DNA from 2 places in the Jeotgalibaca sp. MA1X17-3 genome. Region 2 is predicted to be linked to the other one. Evidence: predicted binding sites of a transcription regulator. Region 2 holds the regulator's gene; the other holds the start of a gene.
The links. Region 2 encodes CtsR, which represses protease genes until heat stress. Its sites were predicted from a motif close to TTGGTCAAAAAAGGTCAAANA; they were not measured.
Positions count from the first base shown of each region.

Region 1: LZ578_RS09090 (ATP-dependent Clp protease ATP-binding subunit) is a predicted target of CtsR. The motif match lies at 2,344-2,364, and genes of this name have one in related genera.

Region 1 covers NZ_CP090983.1:1,803,626-1,810,574, reverse strand. Annotated here, with positions in the region: gene LZ578_RS09090 (ATP-dependent Clp protease ATP-binding subunit) at 39-2,246, opposite strand; gene LZ578_RS09085 (phosphocarrier protein HPr) at 2,664-2,930, shown strand; gene ptsP (phosphoenolpyruvate--protein phosphotransferase) at 2,930-4,660, shown strand; gene LZ578_RS09075 (glycosyltransferase family 4 protein) at 4,814-6,085, shown strand; gene LZ578_RS09070 (NAD(P)-dependent oxidoreductase) at 6,126-6,949, shown strand, end outside.
Region 2 covers NZ_CP090983.1:315,073-322,021, forward strand. Annotated here, with positions in the region: gene pfkB (1-phosphofructokinase) at 1-544, opposite strand, end outside; gene LZ578_RS01595 (DeoR/GlpR family DNA-binding transcription regulator) at 541-1,302, opposite strand; gene LZ578_RS01600 (CtsR family transcriptional regulator) at 1,590-2,051, shown strand; partial or broken gene LZ578_RS01605 (ATP-dependent Clp protease ATP-binding subunit) at 2,102-4,579, shown strand; gene LZ578_RS01610 (hypothetical protein) at 4,783-5,121, shown strand; gene LZ578_RS01615 (helix-turn-helix domain-containing protein) at 5,197-6,093, opposite strand; gene tadA (tRNA adenosine(34) deaminase TadA) at 6,248-6,754, shown strand; RNA gene ffs (signal recognition particle sRNA small type) at 6,802-6,890, shown strand.

The DNA.
Region 1 (6,949 bases), 910 kb from region 2:
AAGAGCAATCTTATTAAAAAGATTGCTCTTTTATATGTTTATACCTTTTTTTCTATTGGTTGGGTAACTCGTTCATCGATAATGATGGAACCATTGTCATCAACATCAAAATTAATATTTTTTGTATGAGGATCATCTAAGTAGTAATCGGCTACTTGGTCTTCAATTTGTTCCTGAATGATACGACGTAAAGGTCTTACACCCATGGTTGTACTATAGCCAAGGTCAATCAGTTTCTCTTTAGTTGCATCATTGACCGTAATGTGAATTTCTTTATCAACTAACACGTTATTTAGTTCTTCTAACATGAGCGTCAAAATAGAAAACAGATTTTCTTTAGAAAGCGAGTTGAATTCAACAATCGCATCAAATCTATTAATAAACTCAGGTTTAAAATAATTATTTAAACGATCTAAAACGGAATTTGTTTTACCAGATAGTGCGGCACCAAATCCAACGTTAGCTTCTTTTGTCCCAGTTCCTGCATTACTCGTCATGATAATTACCGTATCTTTGAAACTTACAGTACGACCTTGAGAATCGGTCAGACGACCATCTTCAAGAATTTGGAGGAATAGATGCATCGCATCTGGATGAGCTTTTTCAATTTCATCTAATAAGACAATGCTATATGGATTTCTTCTAACTTGTTCTGTTAGTTGTCCAGCTTCATCGTATCCTACATATCCCGGAGGCGACCCAATTAATTTGGAAACAGCATGTTTTTCCATATATTCACTCATATCAAAACGAATAATAGAATCTTCTGTACCAAACATTTCATTTGCTAATTGTTTTGCAAGTTCTGTTTTACCAACTCCTGTTGGACCAACAAACAAGAAACTACCGATAGGACGGTTTTTACGCCCAAATCCAATTCGATTTCTACGAATGGCTTTTGCTACTTTGTCCACAGCCTCGTCTTGCCCAATTACATGTTGTTTTAGGTCTTTGTCTAAGTTGCGTAATTGCTCATTTTCTTTTTCTAATAAATCACCAACAGGTATATTCGTTTTAACTTCAACAATTTTTTGAATGTCTTGATGAGTAACCGTTAGCTCTTGATCTAAATTTTGTGGGTTTTCTTTCATTTTTTTAAGATTAGAGATTTGATCTCGATAATAGGCTGCTTTTTCGTAATCTTCTGCATGAAGAGCTGCTTGTTTTTCAGTTTCAGCTACAGCCATTCGTTCATCAATTTCTTTTGGATCAACTATTTTCATAGTTAAATTCTTTTTTGAACCCGATTCATCTAATAAATCGATTGCTTTATCAGGTAAGTAGCGATCTTGTATATAACGATGGGAAAGATTTACTGCAGCTTCTAGAGCTTTATCCGAATAACTAACTTTATGATAATCCTCATATTTCGGACGAATGCCTTTCAGTATAATTAATGTTTGTTCTGGCGTTGGTTCACTTACTCGGACTGGTTGGAAACGTCTCTCTAGCGCAGCGTCTTTTTCGATTTTACGATATTCATTTAAAGTAGTTGCACCAATTAATTGTATTTCACCTCGAGCGAGAGCGGGTTTTAGGATATTACCTGCATCCATACTTCCTTCAGCGCTTCCTGCTCCTACAATTTCGTGAATTTCATCAATAAACAAGATAATTTGTTTGTTTTCCCGTACTTCGTCCATCAATTGCTGCATCCGTTCTTCAAACTGTCCACGAATTCCGGTGCCTTGAACTAAAGATACAACATCCAAACGGATCACTTCTTTATCTAGAAGTTTATGAGGAACCTCACCATCAACAATTTTTTGAGCAAGACCTTCTACCACTGCTGTTTTACCAACACCAGCTTCACCGGTGAGTACAGGGTTATTCTTGCTACGTCGATTGAGAATTTCAATAATTCTAGTAATTTCGCTATCTCTACCAATTACAGGATCGATAGCACCTTGACGAGCTAATTCAGTAAGGTTTACTCCATATTTGTTGAGTAATTCACCACCATTATTACCACCTTTTCCGGAGCTAGTTGCTTGTGAGGAAGGTTGATTTGACTGGCTTTTAAGTTGTTCTTCTTGATATTGTCTCATTCTATTTTCAAAATCATTGAAATTAAAAGAAGGGTTACCCGGCGATAAATTAAAAAATGTATGTGAATGATCTTTACTTTGCATCGCTTTCCATTGTTGGTAACAGTTTTGACACAGATCAATTTTCTGTGTCTTCCCATTCATACTTGCATATAAATGGATGGATGCTTCATTTTTTCCACAATTAATACATTTCATATGATAAACATCCTTTCTCTTTTTATATATATTTTTTTGATCAGTTATCAAAAAGGTTGACATACCTGACTAATACTGACCTTATGACTTGTATTATACACTGACCTATTTTGACTTTCAAGTCTTTTGATTTAAACTTTTTATTAAATTAAAAAACTAGTTAATAGTTGTATATTGACCATTTTTTAGAAAAAAAACGTTCTCTTTTCATTTTAAAAAAAACAATATGAAGGAAAGGTTTAAAACAGTTGTCCTTATCAAGAAAAAATGGTAATCTTATTTTGTGAAAGGGTTATTTTTGATGCAATGAGACAATTGATTTCAACAGATTAGAGAAATGAACGTATCTATTGTTATATATTGTCGAAGTTGTAAGAATATTCTTTACAAATTCATATTAAAAGGGGACAAATTATAATGGAAAAGAAAGAATTTAATATTATCGCAGAAACTGGTATTCACGCAAGACCAGCAACACTACTTGTTCAAACAGCAAGCAAATTCAATTCAGATATTAATTTAGAGTACAAAGGAAAATCTGTTAACCTAAAATCAATCATGGGTGTAATGTCATTAGGCGTTGGACAAGGAGCAGATGTAACCATTTCCGCAGAAGGTGCAGATGAAGCAGAAGCAATTGCTGGAATTGTGGAGACTTTACAAAAAGAAGGCCTGGCAGAATGATGGAACGTCGAATAATAGGAATTGCTGCCAGTGATGGTATCGCAATAGGTAAAGCTTACTTGTTAACTGAACCTGACCTATCTTTTGAAAAGAAAAGCGTTTCTGATATTGAAGGAGAAATAAATCGTTTCAATGATAGTCTAGAAATTTCTAAAACAGAAATTCAAGCAATCCGTGATCGTGTAGCGGAAACTGTAGGGGACGAAGAGGCACAAGTATTTGATGCTCATATCATGGTTCTATCTGATCCTGAATTAATTGATAGCATTAAAACAAACATTACAACTAACGAAGTAAATGCAGAACAAGCATTGATGGAAGTAACGGGTATGTTTGTAAATATGTTTGAGTCAATGGAAGACAATCCTTATATGCAAGAACGTGCGGCTGATATTCGTGATGTTACTGAACGTGTATTGAGTCATTTGCTTGGAGTTAAAATTCCGAATCCTTCTTCTATTCAAGAGGAAGTCGTTATTGTGGCAAAAGACCTAACACCAAGTGATACTGCGCAATTGAATCGTGACTTTGTTAAAGGCTTTGTAACGGACATCGGTGGACGAACTTCTCACTCAGCTATTATGGCTCGCTCATTGGAAATTCCTGCAGTTGTAGGAACGAAAACTGTTACAGAAGGTATCAGTGATGGAGATATGGTCATTATTGATGGTTTAGGTGGAAACATCATCATTAATCCAGATGAAGAAACCCTAGCTAGCTATGATGAAAAACGTACTAAATTTGAACAGCAAAAAGAAGAATGGAAATTGCTGAAAAATGCAGAAACGGTTACAAAAGACGGAAAACATATTGAATTAGCAGCAAATATCGGTACACCAAAAGATTTAGTTGGCGTAATTGAAAATGGTGCTGAAGCAGTTGGTCTTTATCGTACTGAATTCCTATATATGGATTCTGCTGATTTTCCAACAGAAGAAGAACAATTCAACGCCTATAAAGAAGTTTTAGAAGGCATGGATGGAAAACCAGTTGTAGTTCGTACGATGGATATTGGTGGCGATAAAGAATTACCGTACTTGAAATTACCGGAAGAAATGAATCCATTCTTAGGTTACCGTGCGATTCGAATCTGTCTTGCAGAACCAGAAATGTTCCGTACGCAGTTACGTGCTCTATTGCGTGCATCTGTTTTCGGGAAATTACGGATTATGTTCCCAATGATTGCTACTTTAAATGAATTCCGTGAAGCGAAGAAAATTCTTGAAGAAGAAAAAGCAAAACTTATTCAAGAAAACATAGCTGTTTCAGAAGAAATTGAAGTAGGAATTATGGTGGAAATACCTGCAGCAGCTGTTTTGGCTCATCAATTTGCTAAAGAAGTTGACTTCTTTAGTATTGGAACCAACGACCTTATTCAGTATACAATGGCCGCTGACCGGATGAACCAACAAGTTTCTTACCTGTACCAACCATATAACCCGTCTATTTTGACCCTTATTAAGCATGTAATCGATTCTTCTCATGCAGAAGGTAAATGGACAGGCATGTGTGGAGAAATGGCAGGAGACCAGACTGCAGTGCCATTACTAGTAGGCTTAGGTCTAGATGAATTCTCGATGAGTGCTTCTAGTGTCCTAAAAACACGTAGTTTAATGAGTAAACTTGATTCAACAGAAATGAAAAAATTAGCTGATAAGGCTATTAATGAATGTACAACAGTAGAAGAAGTTATTGAATTAGTAGATAACATGAAAGAACTACTCGTATAAAAAACACTAAAACACTGCCTTAGGAAATCTGATGGCAGTGTTTTTTTGTATAGGTTTCTATACTAATTTAAGACTTTGGGCTAATGACAAAGAAGTGTCCGTTCTTTATAATAGATAAAAAGAGATTATTCAGAAAAAGAAGGTGGATTAAAAATGAGAATAGGTTTTTTTACAGATTCTTATTTTCCTCAAGTGAGTGGTGTATCGACTTCCATTCGTATTTTAAAGGAAGAGTTAGAAGCTCATGGACATGAAGTGATTATATTTACTACGACTGATCCTAAGGCGGATCCAAACGAAAAAAATATTGTCCGTTTAACAAGTATCCCTCTCCTTTCTTTTAAAGATCGACGAATCGCAATTAAAGGATTTGGAAAAGCACTAAAAGAAGCGAGGAAGTACCATATTGATATTGTTCATACGCATACGGAGTTTAGCATGGGATTAGCGGGGAAATATGTTGCGCATATGTTGAATATTCCTACGGTTCACACCTACCACACGATGTATGAAAAATATCTTCACTACATAGCGAAAGGGAAAGTCTTGAAGCCGAAGAGTGTAGAAGTAGTTTCGCGTATGTTTTGCAACGGTGCGATGGGAGTCATTGCTCCCAGTCAGCTGATGAAAAATAAACTGGCATCTTATAATATTTATAAAGAAATTAGAGTGATTCCTACCGGTGTACCTTTACCAGAAGAAAATCCTGGAGCAAAAATGGACATTCGTCAAAAATTAGGACTGTCAGAAACAGATGTTGTTTTGTTATCTCTTTCTCGTCTTGCCCATGAAAAACGGCTGGAAAAAATAATTGGTGCTTTTCCTACCGTTTTGAAACATTATCCAAATGCAAAACTAGTTTTTGTAGGTGAAGGACCAGCTCGTGAGGATCTAGAAGAGCTTGTGAGGGAAACGAACCTAGAAGATTCTATTATATTTATAGGTGAAGTTAAAAATGAACATGTTCATGAATATTATCAAATGGCAAATCTATTTGTGAATGCTTCTGAAAGTGAAACACAAGGATTGACGTATTTAGAAAGTATTGTGAATGGCTGTCCTATCGTTGCTAAACGAAATGATTATTTAGAAGAGATTATTCGCAATCCTATTCTTGGTTCGTTGTTCCAGGTAGATGAGGAATTTGGTGATTGCATCGTGCAAACTCTTGGACGACTACAAGAGGATCATGAACAATTAGATCAAACAGAAAGATTATTGTTAATGGAAGAAATTTCATCAAGAACCTTTGGAATTAAAGTTATTAGCTATTATCGTAAAATCATTGAAAATTATTATTTTCAAACAATTTTAGAAGAGAAAAAAGCTTTCCTCTTCATTTTAAAATTAAGAAAAAAAGCAAATAGAAAATCCACTCCGTTTTTTATCGGAGTGGATTTTTATTGGAGCACAGCTAGAAAGTGATATACTGAAACTAACAAATTTGGAAGGAATCGGTGAGCATATGTTAGAAAAAATTGGTTTTATTGGTACGGGTGTCATGGGATCTTCCATGGTTCGACACTTACTAGATGCAGGGTACCCTGTCCACGTATACAATCGTACAAAAAGTAAAGCAGATCCATTAGTGGAAGAGGGAGCTATTTGGGAAGATAGCCCAGCTGCAATCACTCGTAATACGGATGTAATCATTACGATTGTAGGCTATCCAAAAGATGTAGAAAGTACATATTTTAGAAAAGAGGGAATTCTTTCTATGGTAGATGATCATCATATTTTAATCGATATGACGACCAGCACTCCGAGTTTGGCTATTAAGATTCATGAAGCTGGAAAAAAGACAGGGACAGCTACATTGGATGCACCGGTTTCTGGCGGAGATAAAGGAGCGAAGGACGGCAAACTTACTACGATGGTTGGGGGAGACGAACGTGCTTTTGAAAAAGTGGAAAAAATATTAGAAACTTTTTCAAGTAAGGTGATGTTACAAGGACCGGCTGGTAGTGGTCAACATACAAAAATGGCTAATCAAATTATGATAGCAAGTACGATGGTTGGTATGACCGAATTAATGGTTTATGCAAAAGCAGCTGGATTAGATATTGAAAGAGTAATCGAACAAGTCGGTGCAGGAAGTGCTGGGAATTGGTCGCTGACGAACTATTCTCCACGTATTCTACAAGAAAATTATTCACCTGGTTTTTTTGTAAAACATTTCATAAAAGACTTAAAAATTGCTTTAAAAGAAGCAGACAAACTAGAAATTGAATTACCAGGAACAAAGTTAGCAAAAGATTTATATATAAAATTAGCAGATGCTGGTAACGA
Region 2 (6,949 bases):
GATTAGGTTTTACTACCAGGGGCTTATGTTGAAGAGCATCCACAAGTTCTTCTCCTGTTGTATCGATAACAAAAGAAACATTTTTTTGGTTTAAAATTTGAATCAATTGTTGATAGTAGTCTTGGGAAAGACTTTGTGGTTTGCTACCTGATAAAATAACGACATCATCAGAGGTAAGGGGAGACAATTTTTCTAAGAATTGCTCTTGTTCTTGTAAAGTAATTTTAGGCCCTTGACCATTCATTTCTGTTTCCTCATCGGATTTCACTTTAACATTAATGCGGGTATCTTCTTGTACAGAAGTAAAATCATTTTGAATCCCCTCATCATCCAGATAATCCTTTATAAATTGACCTGTAAAACCACCAAGATAGCCTAATGCAACGGAATCAATATTCAGTCGACTGAGAATTCGTGATACATTAATTCCTTTTCCACCAGGTAGTTTGAAGTCTTCTTGAATCCGATTAACCATTCCTAACTGTAAAGTTTCTAAACGAACAATATAGTCAATAGATGGATTCAACGTTACTGTATATATCATATACTCTCCTCCCAAAAATTTGTTTTTTTCTCAAAAAGGGCCCGAAGTTTTGGGTCTGCATGGTGTGTAATGATTTCACACTCATCCAAATCAGCAACTTTTGCAAAGCTGACCTCCTTAAATTTAGAGGTATCTGCTAGTACATAAGCTTGTGCTGCATGAGAAATAGCTGTTCTCTTTATATTTGCTTCTTCAATATCGGGAGTTGTATACCCATAAAGAAAATCGACACCATTCATACCCAAGAAACTTTTACTAAAACGATATTGCCTTAGTTGCTGAAGACACTCACTTCCAATTGTTGCTTTGGTCTGCATTTTAATTTTTCCACCTAACAAAATGGTAGAAACTTTTAAATCGGCCAACAGGTTAGCATGAGGAATTCCATTGGTTACTACCGTAACATTCTTCCCTTTTAAAAAAGGAATCAATTCGTAAGTAGTTGTACCTGCATCTAGAAAAATAACATCTCCATCTACTATTAGTGAAGCTGCTAATTGAGCAATTTTCTTTTTGTCTTCTATAAATAAAGAAGATTTTATTTCCATTTCTAATTCGTTTTGTAAGTTTTGAGGCTTACTTTCTCGTTTTGCTCCACCATGAACCCGTACACACAATCCTTGATTCTCTAACGTACTGAGATCTCTACGAATCGTTGACTCGGAACTCCCTGTTTTATCAATAATTTCTTGAGTTTTCACGATTTCTTGTTGTTCCAGTAAGTTCAGGATGACTTGATACCTTTCATCTGTAAGCACATTCATCACCTCTTGATACAACTATATCATGATACAAAAGATCAAACAAGCAAAATCATTCAAAACCATTCAAAATCTATCAAAAAGCATAAATATTTTCTAAATCAAATATCTGTATTTCTCTTTCTTCTACAGGTATAATAAATTACCAAAGACCATGAATAAAAAGGATTATTTATAGTGAAAGATACCGGTTTTCCTAGCTTTCTAATTGACACAAGGAGCATAATAACATACTATTTAGATGTAATAGTCAAAATTAGTCAGTTGAAGGGAGGCGGATTTTCTTGCAAAATCAAAATATGTCTGACATTATCGAAGAATATATAAAAAAGATTTTGAAAACAGAAGAACAAATAGAAATACGCCGAAATGAGATGGCTGTTCGCTTCAATTGTGTACCCTCTCAAATCAATTATGTCATCAACACTCGCTTTACTGAAGAACATGGTTATATAGTAGAAAGTAAACGTGGTGGCGGTGGATATATACGAATTATGAAGGTGAAATTTCTAAATGGAGCTCACCTTCTGGATGAAATGGCACGAATCATCGGAGAAACAATCACAGAAAAAGATGCTTACGCTGTTATTCAAAACCTTTTTAACAACAAAATCTTAACGAAGCGGGAAGGAAACTTACTTCTTTCCGTAATGGATAAAACCTTTCTACAATGCTTTGAAGAGGATGAAGATCATTTACGTGCACACTTATTAGTAAAAATGCTGAAGAGTTTACGTTTTGAATAAGAAAGAGTTTATAAAAAAACTGGAATTATATTGAAAAGGAGGCGTTAAAGATGGATGAACTATTCACAGATAAAGCCAGTCAAGCATTACTGCTTGCCACGGGAGCAGCACATCATTTTAAACACCAGTCTATCGGTACAGAGCATATTTTATTAGGCTTAATACGTGAACCAGAAGGGATTGCCGGAAAACTTTTACGGGACAGTGAAGTGACGGAAGATGCCATTCAAAAAGAAATTGAGCAACTTACTGGGTTTGGTACTGCTAAGAAAGTAGAAAACCAATTTGCACCTATGCCATTTTCGCCTCGTGCTAAAAAAGTCGTTATGTATGCAACAAATGAATCCCAACGTTTGGGAGTCCCTTTAGTTGGTACGGAACATATTCTCTTAGGTTTGCTAAAAGAAGAAATTCTGGCAGTGAAAATATTAAAGAACTTACAAGTAGATCCAAATACACTTCGGAAGTCTTTATATGAAAAACTAGGTTTGAAACAACCTCTAAGAGGCGATGCACGGGGAAGTAAGAAAAATGCTAAGAACGATACAGAAGGGACACCAACGTTAGATTCCTTAGCTCGTGACCTGACTGATTTAGCACGTAGAGGAAAATTAGACCCAATCGTGGGAAGAGATCCGGAAGTTCGTCGGATTCTGCAAGTCATTTCTCGTAGAACGAAAAACAACCCCGTTTTAGTTGGTGAACCAGGTGTTGGTAAAACAGCAATTGTAGAAGGACTTGCTCAAAAAATTGTCTCAGGGGAAGTTCCTGAAACACTAAGTAATAAACGATTAATGATGCTAGACATGGGTTCATTAGTTGCTGGTACAAAATACAGAGGTGAATTTGAGGAAAGAATGAAAAAAATCATCGATGAAGTATATCGAGATGGAAATGTTATTCTCTTCATTGATGAGCTGCATACTTTAATTGGAGCTGGTGGGGCAGAAGGCGCAATTGATGCTTCTAATATCTTGAAACCAGCATTAGCACGTGGAGAGTTACAAACTATTGGTGCAACGACTCTGGATGAATATCAAAAATACATTGAAAAAGATGCTGCTTTAGAAAGACGTTTTGCACCTATTCATATTGAAGAACCTAATCCAGAAGAGACCATTGATATTTTGAAAGGGTTAAGAAGTCGTTATGAAGAACATCATAATGTAGAAATTACAGATGAAGCTATTAAAGCAGCCGTTAAATTCTCGGTTCGTTACATTACTTCTAGACGTCTACCTGATAAGGCAATTGACTTAATTGATGAATCAGCCGCAAAAGTAAGATTAGATGTCACACATGGTGAAACACCTGTAGGAAAATTAGAAGAAGAGCTTGTTAAACTGAGTAAAGATAAAGAAGAAGCTATTTTAAATCAAGATTTTGATATGGCTGCTCGCATCCGCAAAAAAGAAATGTCTCGAAAACTAAAATTAAAGAAAATAACTACAGAAACATTATCAGAAGAAACGACCTATTCATTACGTGTGGATGAAAGAGATGTTGCTCAGGTTGTAGCTTTATGGACAGGAATTCCTGTCGACCAAATGGAACAAAAAGAAAGTGAACGTTTGATGAAACTTGAAAAAGTACTACATGAACGTGTAATCGGTCAAGAAGAAGCTGTTAATGCAGTATCTCGTGCGATTAGAAGAGCTCGCTCGGGATTAAAAGATCCGGAACGTCCAATTGGAAGCTTCTTATTCTTGGGTCCAACGGGTGTTGGGAAAACAGAGTTAGCGAAGACACTTGCTGAAGCGATGTTTGGTTCAGAAGATGCGTTAATCCGAATCGATATGTCTGAATTTATGGAGAAATTCACAACGAGTCGTTTAGTAGGATCTCCACCTGGGTATGTTGGTTATGATGAAGGTGGTCAATTAACAGAAAAAATTAGGCAAAAACCTTATTCTGTTGTTTTGTTAGATGAAATTGAAAAAGCTCATCCAGATGTATTTAATATCTTACTTCAGGTACTGGATGACGGACACTTAACAGATTCAAAAGGAAGAAAAGTTGATTTCCGAAACACGATTCTCATCATGACTTCCAATTTAGGTGCAACAGCCTTACGTGATGAAAAATCAGTTGGCTTTAATGTCAAAGATCCTAAAAAGGATTATACAGCTATGGAAAAACGAATCCGTGAAGAACTGAAAAATACGTTCCGACCAGAATTCTTAAACCGAATTGACGAATCAATTGTTTTCCATTCTTTAGAAAAAGAAGAATTGCATGAAATTGTCAAACTAATGACCAATAATATCAAGAAGCGTTTGGAAGAACTAGATGTTCATATCAAAATAACTCCAGCGGCGATTGATGTAGTTGCAAAAGCAGGATTTGATCCTGAGTATGGTGCGCGTCCAATTCGTCGAGCCATTCAAAAAGAAATTGAAGACAAACTGAGTGAAGAAATGCTTAGTGGATCCATTAAATTTGGAGATTCAGTAACGATTGGTGCTAGAAACGGGGAAATCCGTATTCGTTCAAAAAAAGGAACACTAAAATTAACTGAAAATGAAGAAAAAAAGAAATGGTTACACATGACTCTTAAAGAAAACAAAAAGCAGCCAATCATGGCTGTTTTTTGTTTTCGGAAAAGAATAGAAACGCTTTCTTATTAATAGTAAAAAGATACGAACTTTTTTTATAAGCATTCATATCATTCGGTAAACCCTTTTTTATATGCTAAAATGAGTGTATAGAACAAATCAAGGAGGAAGAAATAATGAAGAAAAACTCAAAAAAAGCATTGATTGTTGGTTTAACTGCTACGGCTGCCATAGCTGCAGTAGCTGCTGTGATGGCATATGAAGAAGATACGATTGATAAAATTGAAGGATACTTGAAACGTCAGCGAGTAAAACATTTTATTAAAAGTAAATTTAGCGGTAATAATAAAGTCATGCAAGCAGTAGAAACATTGACTGAAAAAGAAATTGATATGCTGCTAAATGTAATTGATAAAACAGGAGACTGGAAAGACTCAGCAGTAGATGCATTTTCAGATTTGAAAGATAAAGCTTCTGATTATAAAAGTACAGTAGAAGATAAATTTAGTAAATAAGAAACAATAAGAAAGAAGGAAGACATGGAGTTTTTACTCCAATGGTCTTCCTTCTTTTTTGACTTCATCCAATAATCAAATACTACTATGTTCGTCAGTCCGTGATATGGATGCTAAATATCCAAGTAACAAATCGTCCATATTTTTTAAGTTTAGCCCCACAATATCAAAAAAACGATCCAAACGATATTGAAAGGTATTTCGATGAACGTATAATTCTGCAGCTGCTTTAGAAATATTCCCTTGATTATTCCATATAGAAACAACTAGATCAGGACCTCCGTCAACCGTTTTAATCTTCTCTTTCAAATGATGTAGAATCGGACTATTCAGTGCGGTAGCCTGTGAATAATGTAGTAGGGCAATTTCTGGGAGTTGGCTAATCTTTGAACGCTTAGTAGAAGCATGATTATTACGAAATATTTTTTGTTCTTCAGCGAAAATAAGCGGAAGATTTTTATTAACGGACCAATTTTGACCTAAATAAACACTGGAACGAATAGAAAAATCATCATCTAACACGTTCAAAACTCCGTCAATTTCTTGTTGTAACTCTATATGAGTAGGGTTATTTAAAATAACGACCCCATAGTGATTATTTACAAAAAAGCCTTCTTTGATGAAAGAGAAGGTGCTTTTAAAAGCATCCAGCCAAAGTTTTTGATCAAAATTTTTCTCTTCTTCAGCAGACAGCTTCAGAATAAATTGTAGTAACTGAACTTCCTCATAATCAGATGGAATATTGGCACTACCTTCTAGTAAGAACTGTGCCCAAATATGATTTTGAGGTTTTTCATCCACCGTTTCATCCATAATAATTTGGTGTAGGAGAATTTTTTCTCGTTCACTAATCGTACCAGGGGGAAAGTGGATCCACTTGTTTTCAAATGGAATACTAAAGTATCCTTCTGGCATACACATCGTTTCATTTATTTGAATTTCAGGAAAAAGTTCTAGCAGCAAATCTTCCATTAAATCCCTTCCTTACTATTGTGTCATCACCTCTTATTCTACCATTTTATTTACTTATTTACTAAATTCCTTTCAGGAAAATACCCCACTAAAAAACATTGTGCTATAGTTAAAAATAAGGATAAAAAAAAGAGGGAATAAAGAGGGAATAAGGATGGAACGAGCGGAGCAAGAATTTTTTATGCGAGAAGCTTTAAAGGAAGCTGAAAAAGCAAAGTCAATGGGAGAAGTCCCCATTGGCGCTATAGTAGTACGAGATGGAGTTATTATTGGACGAGGACATAATGCTCGAGAAACTACCCAAGACGCAACGACACACGCTGAAATGCAGGCAATTCGTCAAGCGAATGAGAATTTAGAAAACTGGCGATTGGAAGATGCAGAAATATTTGTAACGTTAGAGCCTTGTCCGATGTGCACAGGGGCAATTATTCTTTCTCGTGTAAAGAAGGTTTATTATGGTGCATCGGATTTGAAGGCGGGTACGGCAGGTACGCTAATGAACCTGTTGGAAGATGAACGATTTAATCACCAAGCAGTGGTTGAAAAAGGGTTACTGGAAGAAGAATGCAGGGAAATGCTTCAATCTTTTTTTCGAGAACTTCGTAAAAAACGTAAAGAGGAAAACAGAAAACACCTTCGTCGAAATAATTGTGAATAAAGGGTGGAACTGTTTTTAGTTCTATGGTATACTAAGTATTGCCGAAAGGCCTTATGGCAATGGTGATCTTATGAATTGAGTCAGGTCCGGAAGGAAGCAGCTATAAATAGGTTTCGCCATGTGCTGTAAGTTATATAAAAATTACAATCAGTCTACTACCCGATAAGGATAGCAGACTGATTTTTTATTTTGAAA